3 regions of the Paraburkholderia graminis genome follow, and region 1 is predicted to be linked to each of the others. Evidence: riboswitches for the same ligand, from Rfam matches in the RefSeq annotation. Region 1 holds a riboswitch; each other region holds the start of a gene.
What was found. A riboswitch is a leader RNA that binds a small molecule or an ion and turns the genes downstream of it on or off. The one in region 1 is predicted to bind cobalamin.
Positions count from the first base shown of each region.

Region 2: another riboswitch for cobalamin. It lies ahead of CUJ91_RS03935 (TonB-dependent receptor domain-containing protein); the one in region 1 lies ahead of cobW (cobalamin biosynthesis protein CobW).
Region 3: another riboswitch for cobalamin. It lies ahead of cobG (precorrin-3B synthase); the one in region 1 lies ahead of cobW (cobalamin biosynthesis protein CobW).

Region 1 covers NZ_CP024935.1:1,369,949-1,376,442, reverse strand. Annotated here, with positions in the region: gene bluB (5,6-dimethylbenzimidazole synthase) at 1-554, opposite strand, end outside; gene CUJ91_RS24310 (cobyrinic acid a,c-diamide synthase CobB) at 538-1,836, opposite strand; gene cobO (cob(I)yrinic acid a,c-diamide adenosyltransferase) at 1,839-2,441, opposite strand; gene CUJ91_RS24300 (cobalamin biosynthesis protein) at 2,438-2,869, opposite strand; gene cobA (uroporphyrinogen-III C-methyltransferase) at 2,866-3,588, opposite strand; cobalamin riboswitch at 3,793-4,036, opposite strand; cobalamin riboswitch at 4,106-4,386, shown strand; gene cobW (cobalamin biosynthesis protein CobW) at 4,553-5,662, shown strand; gene cobN (cobaltochelatase subunit CobN) at 5,677-6,494, shown strand, end outside.
Region 2 covers NZ_CP024934.1:888,502-894,995, reverse strand. Annotated here, with positions in the region: gene CUJ91_RS03945 (ABC transporter ATP-binding protein) at 1-300, opposite strand, end outside; gene CUJ91_RS03940 (FecCD family ABC transporter permease) at 297-1,367, opposite strand; gene CUJ91_RS03935 (TonB-dependent receptor domain-containing protein) at 1,395-3,281, opposite strand; cobalamin riboswitch at 3,371-3,719, opposite strand; gene CUJ91_RS03930 (hypothetical protein) at 3,938-4,294, shown strand; gene CUJ91_RS03925 (cell division protein ZapA) at 4,291-4,605, shown strand; RNA gene ssrS (6S RNA) at 4,777-4,958, shown strand; gene CUJ91_RS03915 (EVE domain-containing protein) at 5,044-5,502, shown strand; gene CUJ91_RS03910 (SIMPL domain-containing protein) at 5,678-6,409, shown strand.
Region 3 covers NZ_CP024935.1:1,080,050-1,086,543, reverse strand. Annotated here, with positions in the region: gene CUJ91_RS23065 (MDR family MFS transporter) at 1-1,040, shown strand, start outside; gene cobM (precorrin-4 C(11)-methyltransferase) at 1,109-1,834, opposite strand; gene CUJ91_RS23055 (cobalt-precorrin-6A reductase) at 1,863-2,585, opposite strand; gene CUJ91_RS23050 (cobalt-precorrin-5B (C(1))-methyltransferase) at 2,582-3,670, opposite strand; gene cbiE (precorrin-6y C5,15-methyltransferase (decarboxylating) subunit CbiE) at 3,676-4,926, opposite strand; cobalamin riboswitch at 5,011-5,201, shown strand; gene cobG (precorrin-3B synthase) at 5,285-6,494, shown strand, end outside.

The sequences.
Region 1 (6,494 bases):
AACCGGTCGACGTGCCCAAGACACAGTATCGCGACCGGCCGCGCGCCTTCGGGCATATGCAGAAGCCGGCGCACCGTATCGACGTCGAAGAGCGACACCCAGCCCATGCCGAGGCCTTCCGCGCGCGCGGCGAGCCACATGTTCTGGATCGCGCACGCGACTGACGCGAGGTCCATCTCCGGCAACGTGCGCCGGCCGAAAATGTGCCGCTCGCGGCCGTCCATCAGCGCCATCACGAGCAGCTCGCCGCATTCCAGCATGCCTTCCACTTTCAGCTTCATGAACTCTTCGCGGCGTTTGCCGAGCGCGTCGGCGGTGGCAAGCCGTTCGCTTTCGACGGTTGCATGCAGCGCGGCGCGCAACGCGGGATCGGTGATGCGCGCGATCCGCCACGGCTGCATGAAGCCCACGCTCGGCGCGTGATGCGCGGCGTCGAGGAGACGCTGCAACACAGCGGCATCGACGGGATCGCGCACGAAATGGCGCATGTCGCGGCGCTCGTGGATCGCGCGATAGACCGCATCGCGGTCGGCGTCGTTAAAAGGCTTGGCCATTGAAGAGAGCGGCCGCGAAAGCCGGGTTGGAGGGCCAGTAAGCGTGCATATAAGTTGCGACGATGGAGCCGGCGCGATATAGCGCCTCGCCGGGCGCATCGCCTTGAGGCCGCGTGGCTGAGCGCAGCGGCACTAACGCCGTGCTCACCTTCGAGTAGTGAAAGGTGTGGCCGGTCATCACGCCATGCACGCTGTCGATCTGCTGCATGCCGAGTGCGGTGAAGCGCGTTTGCATCGTCGCGTGGCCGGGCAGCAGGCCGAGCATCGGCGTGCTGACGCCTTGCGTGTCGGTGAGTTGATCGAGCAGATACAACATGCCGCCGCATTCGGCGACGAGCGGTTTGCCGTTTGCCACATGCGCGCGGACCGCTGCGGCGCTGCGCGTGTTGCCGCCGAGCGCCGCCGCGTGCAGTTCGGGGTAGCCGCCGGGCAGATACACAGCGTCCGTGCCCGCGGACAACGGCTCGTCGGCGAGCGGCGAGAAGTATTGCACGCGCGCGCCGAGTGCTTGCAGCAGCGTGACGTTGGCCGGATAGATGAACGAGAACGCCGCGTCGCGCGCAATCGCGATCTGCTTGCCTTGCAGAAGCGGCGGCAGCGCGCGCGGCGTGGGCGCGCCGAATTCGACGGCGGGCGGCAGGTCGGCTAACGCCGTATCGGCGAGCGCATCGGCGGCGCGTTCGAGGCGCGCGTCGAGGTCGTCGATTTCGGCGGCCTGGTGCAAGCCAAGGTGACGGTCGGGCAATTCGATTTCATCGCTTGCTGCGAGGTGGCCGCACCAGCGCAGCGTCGGCGGCAACGCTTCTTGCAGCATCTGCGCGTGACGCGCGGAGCCGACGCGGTTCGCGAGCACGCCATGAAACGGCACGTGCGGCCTGAAATTCGCGAGCCCGAACGCGACCGCGCCGAAGGTCTGCGCCATCGCCTTCGCAGAAATGACGGCGAGCACGGGCACCCCGAAAGCGCTCGCGAGATCCGCGCTGCTCGGTGTGCCGTCGAAGAGACCCATCACGCCTTCGATCAGGATCAGATCGGCTTCGGCCGCAGCCTCGGCAAGCAGATTGCGGCACGCGTCCTGACCGACCATCCACAGATCGAGCGACAACACCGGCGCGCCGCTCGCGTGCGCCAGAATCATCGGATCGAGAAAGTCGGGCCCGGTCTTGAAGACACGCACGCGCCGCCCGAGCCGCCGATGGTAGCGCGCAAGACCCGCGGTGATCGTGGTCTTGCCCTGGCCCGACGCGGGCGCGCTGATGAAGAGCGCGGGGCAGGCGGACACGTTCAGAACTCCACGCCGCGCTGCGCTTTCACGCCTTGCTCGCGATATGGATGCTTGACGATGCGCATTTCTGTGACGAGGTCGGCGGCTTCGAGCAGCGCGTCGGGCGCATGACGGCCCGTCACGACCACATGAAGCATCTCTGGACGCGCGGCGATGACGGACAGCACTTCGTCGAGCGGCAGGTACTCGTACTTGAGCACGGTGTTCAGCTCGTCGAGGATCACCATCTGATAGTCGCCGCTTTCGATCATCCGGCGCGCTTCGTCCCAGCCCTTGCGCGCGGTCGCGATGTCGGCGTCGCGGTTCTGCGTGTTCCAGGTGTAGCCGTCGCCCATCGTGACGAAATCGCAGTTGGCAATCGCGCCGAGAAAGTCGCGCTCCGACGTATGCAGCGCGCCCTTGATGAACTGCACGACGCCAAGACGCATGCCGTGGCCGAGCACGCGCACGGCCATGCCGAATGCAGCGGTCGTCTTGCCTTTGCCGGTGCCGGTGTTGACGATCAGCAGACCCTTTTCGACGGTCGCGTTGGCCTGTTTCTTTTCGTGGCCTTCGCGCCGGCGTTCGGTCATGCGTTGATGCGATTCGGGATCGGTCTTCATGGAAGGTCCTGGTCAGTGAAGGTGGCGCTGCGCGGCAGCGCGTGTTCGGTCGATGCAATCGCCACAGTGACGCCCGCGTGAACGGTTTTGCGAGCGACGAGATAGGGCGTGTGAGCAGCAGCGTGGATCGACGCGCCGAGCAACGCACAAGGTTCGCAGACGCCGTCGACGCCGAGATGCTCGCGCGCCGCCGCCGACGGCTCGGCGACATGCAGCGCGGCAATCTGCTCGCGAGTGAACAGCTTCAGCGGTAACCCGTGGCGCGAGCAGAACGCGAGCAAGCCGGGTTCTTGCGCTTTGGTTTCGATCGAGGCGACGGCCGCGATGTCTTCGAATGAATGCGAGCCGAGCGCTGCGCGCACAGCGTTTTCGATTTCTTCCGCCGACGTCTGCAAGCGGCAACCGATGCCCACGCTAAGCGTTTTCATCGGACATCCTTCGCCAGCGACGCCACGCCGCCGATCACCACGATCGCGGGCGAGCCGAGTCCCGCGCGCGCGACGGCATCGGCGAAATCACCGAGTGTCGCGAGCGCATGCCGCTGCTCGGGGCGCGTTGCGGATTCGATCGCGGCACACGGAGTCTGTGCCGACATGCCCGCTGCCAGCAACGCGCCGACGATGTCGTTCAGCCGCCGCATGCCCATATAGATCACGAGCGTCATGCGCGTGGCGGCGAGCGCGGCCCAATCCGGCTCGCTCGTGCCCGCGCCGTGGCCGGTCACGAACACCACGCCTTGCGCATGATCGCGGTGCGTGACCGGAATGCCGATGGCCGCCGGCGCCGCAATGCCGGCCGTGATGCCGCTGACGATTTCGACGTCGACGCCCGCCGCATGCAGCGCCTGTTGCTCTTCGCCGCCTCTGCCGAACACGAAGGGATCGCCGCCTTTGAGTCGCGCGACGCTGCGCCCTTCGTTCAGATGCGCGAGCATTTGTTCGACGATGCCGTGTTGCGGCGTCGACGGATGACCGCCGCGCTTGCCGACATACACGATGCACGCATCGGCGCGCGCAAATTGCAGCACGTCGGGGTTCACCAGATCGTCGACGAGTATCACGTCGGCTTGCGCGAGCGCGCGGGTTGCCTTCAGCGTCATCAGTTCGACGTCGCCGGGGCCTGCGCCGATCAGCCATGCGCGTTTCATCGCGGCATGCGCCGCGCCGACGCGCATGCAATCATGCAGCGTCGGTGTACACGCAATGTGATGGAGATTGAAGTCATTTGAAACTGTGCATTCGCGCACGACAGTAAACGCGGATTGCAGACCGCTTCCCTAAGTCGTGCTTGAGCGCCTTCACATCCGTCCCTCGCGGATTCCGGCGGCCGGCGGCGTGACGTCGAGAACGCACGGCCGCCTCCGCGTCTGGCCGGTATCCGGGCTGGCGGCCTCACGCGCTTTGCCTTCCCGCCCACATTCATTCGAATGTGCTGGACAGTGGCACTGAAAACGCATGTGCGGCGCAAAAAATAATCGCGCCGCCGGTCGCTTACCGTTGCGGGGACAGCACAGGTTGAGCGCAAGCGCGCTGCCTGTTTCCCGTTTAACTGCACACGCGAGCGCATGTGCGGGCACCAGACGCGCGCATACGATAGCACACGGCAAGCCCGTCCGATAAGCGCGCCGGGCTTGCGTTTTCTTGACGGCGCAAGGCGCGCGGCCTACACTCGCACGCACTTCTGGTGCTCGTGTGCGCGCTCGTGCGCATGCAGTTAAACGGGAAACAGGGCGCCCGCCTCGCATGGATCGGGTCAACCTGTGCTGCCCCCGCAACGGTAAGCGAAAAGCGACGTCATGGCGGTTTGCATGGCGCCGCGGAGCCGGCTTCGATGTCCACGCGCAAGGCCGCGTCGGCATATCACCACTGGGCGAGAAATCACTCGTCCGGGAAGGGGAAGCGGCGCTTTCGCCAGCCCGGATACCGGCCGGAACACGAAGGGCGAACGCCGCGGGGAAGCGGCGCTGCGCTCATGACCTCATACCCGTATTCTGCGTTTCCCTGGTGTAGCGGCAAGGCCGTCGTGCGTTCCCGCGTTTTGCGATGCGACGTCATGCGCAAAGCGCGTGATTCGGCCGGCCAGCAGATGCAACTCTCACGGATGGACTCACCATGCAAGTTCAGATGCGCAAGATTCCCGTCACCATCGTCACGGGCTTTCTCGGCAGCGGCAAGACGACGTTGCTGCGGCACATTCTTCGGAATGCGGGCGGCAAGCGCATTGCGGTGATCGTCAACGAGTTCGGCGAGCTCGGCATAGACGGCGAAATCCTCAAAGGTTGCGGCATTGGTTGCGATGAAAACGGCGTCGAGACCGAAGGCCAATTGTATGAACTGGCGAACGGTTGCCTGTGCTGCACGGTCCAGGAAGAGTTCTTTCCGGTGATGGAAAAGCTCGTCGAGCGCCGCGAGCAGATCGACCATGTGCTGATCGAAACGTCGGGGCTCGCGTTGCCGAAGCCGCTCGTGCAGGCGTTCAACTGGCCGCAGATCAAGAACAGTTTCACGGTGGATGCGGTGATTACCGTCGTCGATGGACCCGCTGCGGCAAGCGGCCAATTCGCTGAAAATCCGCTTGCCGTCGACGCGCAACGCAAGGCCGATCCGAATCTCGACCACGAGTCGCCGCTGCACGAATTGTTCGAGGATCAATTGTCGGCTGCGGATCTGGTGATTCTGAACAAGACCGATCTGCTCGACGAAGCAGGCCAGAACGCGGTCGAAGCCGTGATTCGCGCCGAAATTCCGCCGCAGGTGAAGATCGTGCGCGCCCATAGGGGCGAGCTCGATCTGCACGCGTTGTTCGGGCTCGAAGCGGCGTCGGAGGAAACCATTCACTTGCGCCACGACCATCACGGTTCGGCCGACGACGCCGATCATCATCACGATGAGTTCGATTCGGTGGTCGTGAATGCAAAGGCGCAGTCGCGTGAAGCGGTGATCGCCGCGCTGCAAGGACTCGTGGGGAACAACACGATTTATCGCGTGAAGGGTTTCGCGGCGTTGCCGGGCGCGCCGATGCGGCTCGTCGTTCAAGGCGTGGGCCGGCGCTTCGATAGTTATTTCGATCGACGCTGGCAGCCAGGTGAACTGGAAGAACTAGGCGAAGGCGCCGAAAGCCGCTTCGTGCTGATCGGTGAAGACCTCGACCAGGCTGCGCTGCAACGCGCGTTCGACGCCGCGCTCGGCGTCGCAGCCGCTGTCGCCGCGCAACAGACGTAAGCCGGTATAGACACATGCATCTGCTGCGCACCACGCCGGGCGGTTTCGTCGACGATACGCAAGGCGTGATCCGCATCGATCAGCGGCCCGCGGACATCGTCATTCTGAGTTCCGCGGATACGACGCTGTCGTTGCTCGCGAGCGTGTTTCCCCGTCTCGGCGACGGCTTTCCGAGCGTGCGCCTCGCGAATGTCACGTATCTGCGGCAGCCTGCCTCCGTGGACTTTTACGTCGAAGACGTGTTGCAACATGCGCGCGTGGTCGTGGTCGATCATCTTGGCGGCGAGGCGTATTGGCCGTACGGCATCGAGCAGGTGGTCGCGCTTGCGGAGCGCAAACAGCAGACGCTCGCGATGTTTTCCGGCGATCTCCAGGAAGATCCGAACCTGCTCGCACGCAGTACCGCCGATGCAGCGTTATGCCATCAACTGTGGCGCTATCTGCGCGAAGGCGGGCCGCAGAACGCCGAGGCGTTCCTGCGCTGCATCGCGCATCGCGCGCTTGGGTGGGGCCGCGAACCGGCGCCGCCGCGCGCGTTGCCAGCCGCGTCGCTCTACCATCCCGCATGCGATACGCCGACTATCGCCGACTGGCAGGCGCGCTGGCAGCATGCCGCGCCTGTTGCCGCGATTCTGTTCTACAAGGCGCATCTTCAGGCGGCCAATACCGCGGTGTTCGACGCGCTGATCGACGCGCTCGAATCAGAAGGCATGAACCCGCTGCCGATTGCGATCACGTCGCTGAAAGATGCGATGAGCCGCGAAGTCGTGCAGTCGTTGTGCGCGCAACATGACGCCGCACTCGTGCTCAACACCACTGCGTTCGCCGCGTC
Region 2 (6,494 bases), on a different replicon from region 1:
GTCGGGCGCGCTTTGCGGCATCAGCGCGCGACGCTGCGCAAGCTGCTGACCATGCCAGCGAGCAAGCGGCACGCCGTCGAGTTCGACCTGTCCCGCCGACGGTTGCTTCAAGCCGGCCAACGTCGATAGAAGCGTCGTCTTGCCCGCGCCGTTCGGACCGGCCACGCACCAGATCTCGCCGGGATAGAACGTATGCGTGAAGGCGTCGAGCAAGGTGCGTGCGCCGGCACGCAACGTCACGCGTTGCGCGCTGAGCGCGGGCTGAGCCTGGTTGGAGGTGTGATGGGAGGCGTGCATCATCGGCGGGCGCGCAGCAGCATCCACAGAAACACGGGCACGCCGATGATCGACGTAATCACGCCGACCGGCAATTGCGCCGGCGCGATCACGAGGCGTGCGATCAGGTCCGCGCCCATCACCGCGACGCCGCCGCCGAGCGCCGCGGCGGGCAGCAGCATGCGCTGGTCGTTGCCGAACGCGAGCCGCAGCACATGCGGCACGACGAGCCCGACGAAGCCGATGGTGCCCGCCGTCGTCACGGCCGCAGCCGCCGCAAGCGAGGCCGCGAGATAGACGCGCAAGCGCAGCGGCATGACCGCCACGCCGAGCGCTTCTGCGACGGCGTCGCCTCGCAAAAGCACGTTCAGACGCGGCGCAACCGGCACGATGACAACTACAACGACCACGAGCGCCGCAAGCGCCGTCCACGGCATCGCATTGCCGTCGAGGTCGCCGGTGAGCCAAAACAACATGCCGCGCAGACGATTGTCGGGCGCGAGGTTCAGCAGCAACGTGATCAACGCGCCCCAACCCGCCGCGATGACCGCGCCGGTCAACAGCAAACGCGGCGACGTGTCCTGCGGCTCGCCGCGCCACAACTCGCGGCGCGCGAGACCGAGCACGAGCAGAATCGACACGAATGCGCCTGCGAACGCGCACGCATCGACGAGCCACCACGCGCTGCCGGCGATCATCGCGATCAGCGCGAAGCTCGCGGCCCCGCCCGATACGCCCAACACGTAGGGCTCCGCGAGCGGATTGCGCAACAGCACTTGCAAAAGCGCACCGGCCATCGCGAGCAATGCGCCGCACGCGAAACCCGCCAATGCGCGCGGCAAGCGCAGCGTGCGCACGATTTCGCCGGCGAGATCGTCGGAGGCGCTTGCAGAGCCGGACGCGGACGCCGACGCATGCAACGGCGACAGCGCCTCGATCACGCGCGCGGGCGCGAGCGAAACGCTGCCCAACGCGAGCGACGCCATCAGCACGACCAGCGCGGCGAGCGCGAGCACGAGCCAGATCGCGGCGGCGCGCTTCGCGGTCATCGCGTGCAATGCGGCGGGCAACGAACCTGGATGACGGCTCATCGGCGCGCTCTCAACATGGCGCGCGCATCACTGCTGCTGCCAGCCGAGCGTGACATACGCACCGCGCCCCGGCGAGTTATACGAGTAGGCCGTTTCATAGTCCTTGTTCAACAGATTCTGGATTTGCGCGGCCACGTACCAGGCTTTCGTGATGTTGTAGCGCGCGGACAGATTCACGATGCCGTCGCCGCCGAGCTTGCCGCTGCTGTCCTCGCGCGGGCCGCTCACGATCCACTCGCCGCCCACGCGCCATCCCGCGATGCTGCGGTTCACCGTCAAGGACGCGAAGCGCCGCGCGCGCCGCACGAGGTCCACGTCGTTGTCGAGATCGACGGGATTTTGCAGCGTGACCGATGCGCGCACATCGGTCTTGCCCACATGTCCGCTCCACGATCCCTCGAGCCCCTGCACTTTTGCATGCCCCACGTTCTCCGCCAGATAGATGCCCGGCGTGACCTGCTGATAGTCGATCAGATTCGAATAACGCGTCTGGAAAGCACTCAAACGCATCACGCCCAACGCATTCGACGCGTACTGCAGCGCCGCTTCGAGCGAATGGCTGCGCTCGGGCTGAATCGACGGATTGCCGCTTAGCGGATAGTACAGATCGTCGAAGCTCGGCGCGCGAAACGAATCCGAATAGCTTGCGCTCAGCTTCCAATGCGGTGTGATATCGAACCCATAGCCGAGATAGTAACTGTTCGCTCCGCCGAAATCGGAGTACTGGTCGCGCCGCACGTTGGCCTGGATCTGATTGCGTCCGAAGCGCGCCGTGTAGCCCGCGAAGACGGAATCGACATGCCGCGTGGGCGCGGCGAACGTATCGGAGTCGAGGCTCTGATCGAGATGCTCGTAGCCCACGCGCAGTTTTTGCTGCGCGGCCAGCGCGAAATCGTTCTGCCACGTGTATTGCCGGTTGTCGGTATCGAAGCGTCCGTTGTAGAGGCCGTTGGTCTTCGATACGCTGCGGTCGTCGCCTTCGGACACGATGAAGTGCGTGGTCCACCAGTCGGTCAGCTTGCCGTTGGCGAACGCGGACACCTGCCGCACTTTCGTGTAGAGGTTGTTCAGATCGGTCGGCGCGCCGTACGCGTTGTCGTAGCTGTTGTTGCCGTTCGACTGCAGATAGCGGACGCCCGCGTCCCATTGGTCGTTGAACTTGTGGCGCAGCGACGCCGAAATGCTCTCGTTCAGATAGCCGTTCGCGTTCGGATTCGCGTTGGGCGCCTCGCTTGGATTGAGCGCTGAAAAGCCGTCGTCTTTCGAGCGCGCGAGCGAAATGCTGAAGGTCGTGCGGCCGTCTTTATCCAATGCGCCGTTCGCGCCGACCTGCTGCGTCTGCGTGTGATAGCTGCCGTAGCCCAGGGAGAAATTGAAACGCGGCGGATGCGCGCCGCCGTCTTTCGTGAACACCTGTACCACGCCGCCGATCGCGCCCGAGCCATATAACGCGGACACGTTGCCGTTCACGACTTCGACGTGATCGATCTGATCGAGCGGAATCTGCGCGATTTGCGCGGTGCCGAGACTCACGGAATCGACGCGCACGCCGTCGATGAGAATCAGCGATTGCGTCGACGACGCGCCGCGCAAATAAAGGCTCGCCGTCGAACCGGGCCCGCCTGTACGCGAGATTTGCGCGCCGGGCGCGAGTTGCAGCAGGCCGGGCAGATCCGTTGCGGTGGTGTCGGCCAGGTCCTGCTGATCGAATAGCGACGTCTGCGGGATCGTATCGGCAAGCGCTTGCGGTCCGCGCTCGGCGGTCACCACGACGGGCGATAAAACAGTGGACGATGCAGTGGACGCAGCAGTGGACGAAGCGTCGGCGTTTGCAGGCGCGGCGGCCTGCGCATGCGCGAGATGGGGCAGCCCGGCAAAAGCGAGCAGCACCGCGCGGGCGATGGGGGACAGCATGAAGTGAGATTTCCCGTGGATGGCGTGCGCGGCCCGCTTCCCCGCAGGCCGTCGCGTAACGAGGCGCGTGCGCTTTTGACAATTCGCGCCGCGCGCCCCTCCCTCTGGCCGGTATCCGGGCTAACGACTTTCGATCCCGCCTTCCCACGCGTGACGCGCAGTGGCACACTCGCGAGTTGAACCGGAACACGCGATGGGGATCGAACTGCAAAAGCGCGAACTGCTGTTCGAAATACGATTCGTACCGCAGCACTGAACTGCGATGAGCAGCAATGAACTGCAGCGAATGCGACGAACTGCAATGCACGCGAAATGCGGTCGCTTACCGTTGCGGGGGCAGCGCAGGTTGGCGCGTTCGGGTAGAACGGCGCGGCCTGCTTCCCGTTTAACTGCGCGCACAATGAAATGCGCGCGGGCACCAGAGTGCGGCCAGTGTATGAGCGCCCTCTGAGTCAGTCAAGAACGCGGGCCGCGAGAGCGATTCATTCGGACAGGGTCGAGCTATTGTCCGACGCGATCTCCGGCACGCGCGTAGTTTCTCTTCTTCAGTCGAAAAAAGGCTGCAAAAAGCGGGGTTGTTACGTCTCGAAACGAGACAAATGTCGGAACGTGCGACATTCCGCGCTAAAATGCGATGTCTTTAGAGGACGCAGCACATGCTCACCGAACTCGAAACACTTTCACAGAATATCGGCAAGCTGATCGCGATCAGCCAGCGCCACAATGAAGCGCGCCTCGCGCTCGAAGAGCAACTCGCGCAGTCGCGCGCCGAAGCCGAAGCTACGCGCACGGAACTTGCGCTGCTGCGCGAGGAACGCGACGCACTGCAAGCGGAGCGCGACGCGCTGTCGGCCAAGATCGACGACGCGCAGGTGCGTCTGAACGCGATCCTCGAAAAATTGCCGCGTGCGCGTGCGCACAACGAGCCGGACAACCAGCTCGATCTGCTCGAGCCCGCTCCGCACGAGGTCGAAACAGAGAGCGACGCCACTCGCCACGGAGAAAATGCATGACGACCAAGCAGATCGAAGTATCGATTCTCGGCGTGCCCTATCGCCTCGCCTGCTCGCCGGAAACGGAAGGCGCGCTGCTTGAAGCAGTCGCGCGAGTCGACGCCGAAATGTCGAAGATCCGCAATAACAGCAACGTGCGCGGCACGGATCGCATTGCAGTCATGGCTGCGCTGTCGCTGGCATCCGAACTGCTTAAGCTGCAAACAAGCGTGCGTCACGGAGAAGCATTTCCCGCTGAAGAAATCCGGCGTACAATGCATCAAATGAACGAGCAACTGGGTACTGTCATCGAGCAGTACAGCGTGCAGTAAGTTGCAAGTAGCATGTTGCAAGCAGTGCGGTCGGTGCTGATACCGGCTGCGGATTCAAACGGAAAGTAAGCAGGCAAGGTTCGTGAAGCATGCACGAACTGCGCGAGGCGAACAGGTCCCCAACGTTTGAGTCAATCGTTTGAGTGTCATCGGTTTAGCTTCATCGGTTTAGCTTCCCTGCCTGGTTCGCCAAGGTCATATATTCCTTGAACCAATGCCATGTGCACGGTTGCGGAAATTTGTAGCACGGGCGTGCGCGTCACTCTGTCTGATGTACCCGAAGTGCTGCTAACTGCGACCAATTCTGAACCCCCGGTTCAGGATGCCGGCCTAGCGGCTAAGGCGGGGACCTTATTTGGAACGGCATCGGACTTGCGTCCGGTGCCGTTTTTGTTTGGGCACCGTGCTTCTTCAAACCCCTAACGTTCAATTCGATTCATGCGCTACTGGCTAATGAAGTCCGAACCGGACGAAGCAAGCATCGACCATCTCGCCAACGCCGCGCACCGCACGCTGCCGTGGACGGGCGTGCGCAACTATCAGGCTCGCAACTTCATGCGCGATGGCATGCAGATCGGCGACGGCGTGCTGTTCTATCACTCGAGCTGCCCCGAGCCGGGCATCGCGGGGCTTGCTGAAGTTGCGTCCACGGCCTATCCGGACCCCACGCAGTTCGACAGCAAGAGCCCGTATTACGACCCGAAGTCGTCGCAGGAAACGCCGCGCTGGCTGCTCGTCGACGTCGTGTTCAAGAAGAAGATTCCGTTGATTCCGCTCGCCGCTTTGCGCGAGCACGAAGAACTCAAGGACATGCGCGTGCTCGCGAGAGGCAACCGTCTGTCGATCACGCCGGTGACCGAAGCGGAGTGGCGCTTCATCACGACGCGGCTCGTTTGACGTCGCGCGGCCCACGTTGCCGCAACGCTGAGCAACGTTGAAGCAAGGTTAAATTAGGGAACCAAGCTCAGGTTACGAGCGCCTAACGGACTCGCAAACGGCTTCGGCAAGTGTCGTGCCGTTGCGTCGCGCTCGCCTCGTCGCGCGCAACCCTGTTCAAGCATGGAGTCCAATAATGACGAAACACACCGCACGTGCACTCGCTTTCGCGCTGGTCTGCGCGGCGCCCGCTGCACTCGCGCTCACGCCCGCCGTTGCGCGCGCGCAGAGCGTCGTGCCCTATCAACCGGCCGGCGTGCTGTCGCTGAATGCGCAAGCGAGCGCGGACGTACCGCAAGACGTGGTCGACATCACGCTCTTTTACGAGCAGGAAGCGAGCGATCCGTCGGCGCTCACGTCAACGCTGAATCAGCGTGCCGATTCCGCGTTGCAAAAAGCAAAGGGTGTGAGCGGCGTGACCGCGCGCACCGGTTCGTTCTCGATTTATCCGTCGACCGATCGTGACGGGCGCATCTCCGCATGGCGCGGCCGCACGGAGATCGTGCTCGAGTCGCACGACTTCACCGCGGCGTCGAAGCTCGCGGGGCAAATGGCTTCCATCATGCAGGTCGGCAACGTGCAGTTCTCGCTCTCGCCCGCGGCGCAGCGCGTGGCCGAACAGAAGCTCACCGGCGAGGCGATCAAGTCGTTCCGCGAGCAGGCGGCATCGTCCGCGCAGGCGTTCGGCTACAGCGGCTATTCGATCCGCGAGGTCAACGTCGGGCACAACGGCTCGATGCCGCGGCCGGTCATGATGATGAGCGCGCGCGCGATGGGCGCGGACGCGAAAATGGCTGCGCCGGTGCCGATAGAAGGCGGCACGTCGACGGTGACGGTGAATGTGTCGGGCTCGGTGCAGATGAAGTAAGGCACTGGCAGTTCGCCAGACGTTCGGCCAAACAAAAACGCCACGGGCATGCACTGCATCCCGTGGCGTTTTGCTGTCCATCGCG
Region 3 (6,494 bases), 290 kb from region 1:
TGGTCGGCGGCTTCATCATCCACAACATGTCGTGGGCGTGGATCTTCTGGATGAACGTGCCGATCGGCCTCGCGTCGGCTGCGGGCTTCATCGCCTTCCTGCGCGAGGGTGAGCGGCACGCGCGCCCTTCCATCGACTTCGCGGGCGCAGCGCTCTTCATGGCCGCCATCGCCGCGTTGATGACGGCGCTCACCTACGCGGGCGACGACGACCTCGCGCATGCGTCGATGGCCGGCGCGGCATTCGTCGTGTGCCTGCTGCTGTTCGTGCTGCAGGAGCGCCGCGCCAGGGAGCCGATGATCTCGTTCGCGCTGTGGAGCCGCCGCCCGATTGCCGCGTGCAACGGCGCGACCTTGCTCTCCGGCATGATCCTGATGGGCTCGACCACGTTCCTGCCGATGTACGTGCAAGGCGTGCTGAACCGCTCGCCCGTGATCGCCGGCCTTGCACTGACGATGATGATGGTCGGCTGGCCGGTCGGCGCGACGCTCGCCGCCAAGGTGTTTCACCGCATCGGCCTGCGGCGCATGCTGATCGCCGGCAGTGCGTTCATTCCGGTCGGCGCGGTGCTGCTGCTGTTTCTCGCGCCGGGCGGCTCGCCGCTCGTCGCCGCGTTCGGCTCGCTCATCATGGGCTTCGGCATGGGCACGTCGAGCGTCAGTTGCCTCATCCTGATCCAGGAAATCGTCAAGATGGAGGAGCGCGGCAGCGCCACGGCGTCGAACCTGTTCTCGCGTAATCTCGGCAGCACGCTCGGCGCGACGCTGTTCGGCGCGGTGCTCAACTTCGGGCTGAGTCATTCGGGAGGCAGCGCCGCCGTCAGGTCCGATCAACTGAAAAGCCTGCTGCAAAATCAGGCGGCGAATTTCGGCGGCGGCGACGCGATCCGCATGGTGCTGCATCAATCGCTGCACCTCACGTTCATGTCGATCTTCGCGATTGCGATTTTTGTGGTCGTGCTGCTGACGCTGGTGCCGGCGATCCACATCGGCGCCGAGAAAAAGATGCCGCTGGAGGCGCTGGCGCCGCTGGAAGATTGAGGCTTTGCGATGCGAGCTGCGCGACGGCAAGCCAACGCCGCCGCTTCGCGCGGCCCATGCACAACGCGTCAGTCCTTCGCGTACAGCGTCGAGTCGGCAAACCCTTCCGCCGCCAGCACGTCGCCGACCAGAATCAACGCGGTGCGCTCGATCTGCGTCGACTGCACCTTGCCGAGAATATCGTCGAGCGTACCGGTGATCTTTTCTTCGTCCGGCCAGCTCGCGCGATAGATCACCGCGATCGGACACGCGCCGCCGTAATGCGGCCGCAATTCGTCGACGATACGCGCAAGGTGCCGCACGCCCAGGTGAATCGCCATCGTCGCACGATGCCGTGCGAGATCGGCAAGTTGCTCGCCTTCGGGCATCGCGGTTTTCGTCGCGTAGCGCGTGAGAATGAGCGTCTGCGAAACGCCGGGCAACGTCAGCTCGCAACCGAGCGCGGCCGCGCTGGCAGCGGTCGCCGTCACGCCCGGCACGATCTCATAGGGAATCGCGAGTTCGCGCAGTCTGCGGATCTGTTCGCCGATCGCGCCATACAACGACGGGTCGCCCGAATGCACGCGCGCCACATCCTGGCCTTTATCGTGTGCGCGTTTCAGCAAGTCCACGATCTGATCGAGATCGAGTTCGGCGGTGTTGACGACCTCGACCGCCGAATGTCCTTCCAGCACCGCAGCCGGCACCAGCGAACCCGCATACAGAATCACCGGACAACGGCGCACGAGGCGCTGCCCTTTCACCGTGATTAGTTCGGAGTCCCCAGGACCCGCGCCGATAAAAAACACCGTCATTCAAAGCTCCATGATTGATGCAGACCATTCAGTGCGACCGAGGCAGCGCTTCGAGCAAACTGGCCGCGCTGTCAAACTCGCGATCCACCGCGGGCAATGACGGCCGGCGCAGCATCACAACCGGCAAGCGGCGCTCGCGTGCGACTTCGAGCTTCGCTTCGGTCGCGCTGCCGCCGCTATTCTTGCTGACGAGCACGTCGAAGCGTTGCAGCGCGAACAGCGCGCGTTCGCCTTCCAGTGTGAACGGTCCGCGCGCCGCGAGTATGCGAGCGCGTGCGGTGTCCGCGTGCGAGTCCAGGCAGCGCACGAACCAGAACTGATGCGCGGGAATCTCGTCAAGATGCGCGAGCGGTTCGCGTCCAAGCGTGAAGAGCGGCCGCGCGAATGGCGCCAGCGCCGCCGTGAGTTCGTCCCAGTCATCGACCATGCGCCAGTCGTCGCCGGCTTGCGGCTCCCATGCGGGCCGGCGCAGCGCCCAGCACGGCACGCGCGCGGACCTGGCCGCCTGCGCCGCGTTCGCGCTAATTTGCGCCGCGTACGGATGCGTCGCGTCGATCACGAGGCCGATCGCTTCCTGTTCGATATAGCGCTGCATCCCTTCACTGCCGCCGAAGCCGCCCACGCGCACTGCGCAGCACAGATCGTCGGGCACCTTGCCGAGTCCGGCGAGACTGTAGACGTCGTGCGCGGCAAGCTGCCGCGCGATGCGCAACGCGTCGCCCGTGCCGCCGAGCAGCAGAACCCGCGTCATCGCGCCGCTCCGATCAGTTTGCCCTGGCGGTCGATCGCGAATGTCTCGACGCTCACCTGCGGCGGCACGATCTCGCGCGCCACGCGAAGCGCATGTTCACAGACGATGTCGGCGAGCGGCACCTGTTGCGCATGCGCGAGCGCGACGGCCTGCTGACTCGTGTTGGCCGCGCGAATCGCGGCCTGCAACGCGTCGTCGGCGCCGTGTTCGGCGGCCCATACGGCGAGCCGTTCAAGGTCGATGCTCGAGTTGCGGCTATGCAGATCGAGGTGGCCCGCCGCGAGCTTGCTCAGCTTGCCGAAGCCGCCGCAAATGCTCAGCCGCTCGACCGGCGCGCGCTTCATATGCTTGAGCACCGCGCCGACGAAATCGCCCATTTCGATCAACGCGATGTCGGGCAAGCCGTAATGCGCGCGCATCGCGTCTTCGCTCGCGTTGCCGGTGCAGGCGGCGACATGCGTATAGCCGTTCGCGCGCGCGACGTCGATGCCTTGATGAATCGACGCGATATACGCCGAGCACGAGAACGGGCGCACGATGCCGGTCGTGCCCAGAATCGACAGCCCGCCGAGAATGCCGAGCCGCGGGTTCATCGTCTTGAGCGCGAGCGCTTCGCCGCCCTCGACGCCGATCGTCACTTCGAAGCCGCCGCGATAGCCGTGCTCGGCGGCGAGTTCGGCGAGGTGCGCGGTCATCATCTGACGCGGCACGGGGTTGATCGCGGGCTCGCCGACCGCGAGCGTCAGTCCGGCGCGCGTGACGGTGCCCACGCCCGGTCCGGCGCGAAACACCACGCCCGCTTCCGCGACGAGGCGCACGCGCGCGAACACCACGGCGCCGTGCGTGACGTCGGGATCGTCGCCGGCGTCCTTGATCGTGCCGGCCTCGGCGCCGTCGTCGGTCAGGCGGCAGAACACGAGCGGCATCGGCACATGCTCGCCCTTCGGCAACACGATTTCGGCGATGTCGCTGACCACGCCCGCGAGCAGCAGACGCGCCGCCGCCAGCGACGTCGCGGTGGCGCAACTGCCGGTCGTGTAGCCGCTGCGCAGCGGCGCGGGTTGTTCGGGGGTCTCGTCGCGCATCGCGGTCAGGCGGAGCGTTCGGGCTGTGGGCGGCTTGCGGCGCGCTCGTCGCCGCAGGGCTTCACCACATCGAGCAAGGTGATCGGCAACGCCTGCCGCCACGTATCGAATCCGCCGAGCGGTTGTGCATCGGCAAGCGCGATGCGCGTCAGCGTGCCGCCATGCTGTTCGCGCCATACGGCAAGCGCCGCCTCGCCTTGCAACGTCACCGCGTTGGCGACCAGCCGGCCGCCGTCGCGCAGACTCGCCCAGCACGCGTCGAGTACACCCGGCACCGTCACGCCCCCGCCGATGAACACCGCATCCGGCGTCGGCAGCCCGTCGAGTGCTTCAGGCGCGCGGCCCGCGACGAGTTGCAACCCCGGCACGCCCAACGCATCGCGATTGTGTTCGATAAAGCGCTGCCGCTCCGCGTGCGCTTCAATGGCAATCGCGCGGCAAGCCGGATGCGCGCGCATCCATTCGATGCCGATCGAGCCGCTGCCCGCGCCCACGTCCCACAGCAATTCGCCGGGCGTCGGCGCGAGGCGCGCGAGCGTGATCGCGCGCACATCGCGTTTGGTCAACTGGCCGTCGTGGCGAAACGCGTCGTCGGGCAAGCCGCAAGTGAGCGGCAGACGCGGCGCGCCATCCGTCGCGCGGCATTCGAGCGCGATCAGGTTCAGCGCGGCAACGTCGCGCGCGGACCACTGATCCGCGCGGCCGTCGATGCGCCGCTCCGCGTCGCCGCCGAGATGTTCGAGCACGGTCATGCGCGTCGCGCCAAAGCCGCGCGCGTTCAGCAGCGCGGCGAGCGCCGCGGGCGTGCCGCCGTCCGCGCTCAACACGAACACGCGCGCGCCGTCGTGCAAATGCGCATTCAGCGTCGGCAGCGGCCGGCCGACCAGCGACACGACGGCCACCTCCTGCAACGGCCAGCCAAGCCGGGCGGCGGCCAGCGACAACGACGAAGGTGCGGGCAGCACGCGCAACTCGTCGGCCGGCAACTGCCTGGCCAGCGTCGCGCCGACGCCGAACAGCATCGGATCGCCGCTCGCCAGCACGCAGACGGAGCGGCCGCGCTCGGCGAGCAACGGCGCGAGATCGAACGGACGCGGCCACGCGGCGCGGCGCGCGGCGAGCCGCGCCGGCAGCATCGACAGATGACGCTCGCCGCCGTAAATCGCTGACGCCTCCAGCAACGCACGCCGCGCGGGCCGTCCCAAACCGGCGAAGCCGTCGTCGCCGATGCCCACTACCGTCAGCCACGCCGGCATGCATCCTTCCTCATGATGTCTCTCAAAACAATGCGCTGCGCCACGCCGGTCAAAGCGTCCAGCCTCGTTGTGCTATCCGAAAAAAGGCATAATACAGCCGCCGGTGCCCTTCGGGGCCTAAGAGGGAACACAGCGGGGAAACCATCGCCGCTGCGGCTGCCCCCGCAACTGTATGCAGCGAGTCCGCCTGCGCTAAGCGCCACTGGTTCGACCGGGAAGGCCGCGGCGGACGACGACCTGCGAGCCAGGAGACCTGCCGGCGAGACTGTTCGTGCCAGCCAACATCGGGCGGGGTGTACCGATGCCGCAGCCAAGCCGCTTTATCGCTTGCTCGGGCCGTCGCGCGACGCTAACCGCGGTGTCCGTCTTGAATCGAGCTTCTCCCTCCTCCACTGTGTTGCCTGACGCGGCTTTCGCGCTGCGGCCCTCGGCGTGTCCGGGGCTCCTGCGGATCGTCGCCGCGCGCGACGGCGGCATCTGCCGGATCAAGCTGCCGGGCGGCGAGTTGAGCGCGGCTCAGGCCCACGCGATCGCGGATGCGGGCGCGCAGCACGCGGCGGGCGTGATCGAGTTGACGAACCGCGCGAATCTGCAACTGCGCGGCGTTCGTGGCGGCGAGGAAGCGGCGTTGATTGCGGCGCTGGTGGATGCGGGGCTTGGGCCTTTGGCGGAGGCTTCTATTTCTTCTGAAGAAAAAGCCGACACCAGGTCTTCCGCCGCTCTCACCGCTTCAGCCGCCGACGACATCCGCAACGTGATGATCAGCCCTACCGCAGGGCGCGACCCCTCCGCGCTCTTCGATACGAGGCCGCTCTGCACGACGTTGCTCGCGCTCTTGCAAAGCGACGCACGTTTTGCGGCGCTGTCGCCGAAATTCGCACTGCTCGTCGACGGCGGCGAGCGTCTTGCGCGGCTCGATCATCCGCATGACGTGTGGCTCGCGGCATCGCAGGATGGTTCCGGCGAGATCCGCTTCATGTTCGGCCTCGCCGGTTGTCCACCGGTTGCTGCGACGAATTCGGCGACGATTGATGCAGGCGCACTCGCCGCCGTGTTGCCGTCGCAAGTTCCGGCGCTGGTGCGGGCGCTGCTGCATACGTTCCTCGATCTCGCCGCCGACTCCGACACGACCCGCATGCGTCACCTGCTCGCCGAACATTCCGCCGACGCGATCCTGCGACACGCGCAAACCTACGTCGATTTCCCGTTGGCACGCGACGCAGCGCTCGCCGAGTGGCAGCGCAGCACGCCCGCCGATGCCACGCTGCGCGTCGGCGCTCACGCGCAGCGTATCGCGGGAACGTGGCACGTCGGCGGTCAACCGCTGCTCGGCCGCATCGACGCAACCGCGCTGCATGGCCTCGCTTCGCTGGCGCGGCAACACGCGAACGGCGCGCTGCGCATCACGCCGTGGCAAAGCGTTCTGCTGCCCGACATCGCCACACATGCCGTGCCCGCCGTGCTTACCGCGCTAAAAACGCTCGGCTTCGCGTGCGACCTGGACGACCCCGCTTCACGCCTCATCGCGTGCGCCGGTTCCACCGGCTGTGCAAAAAGTCTCGCGGATA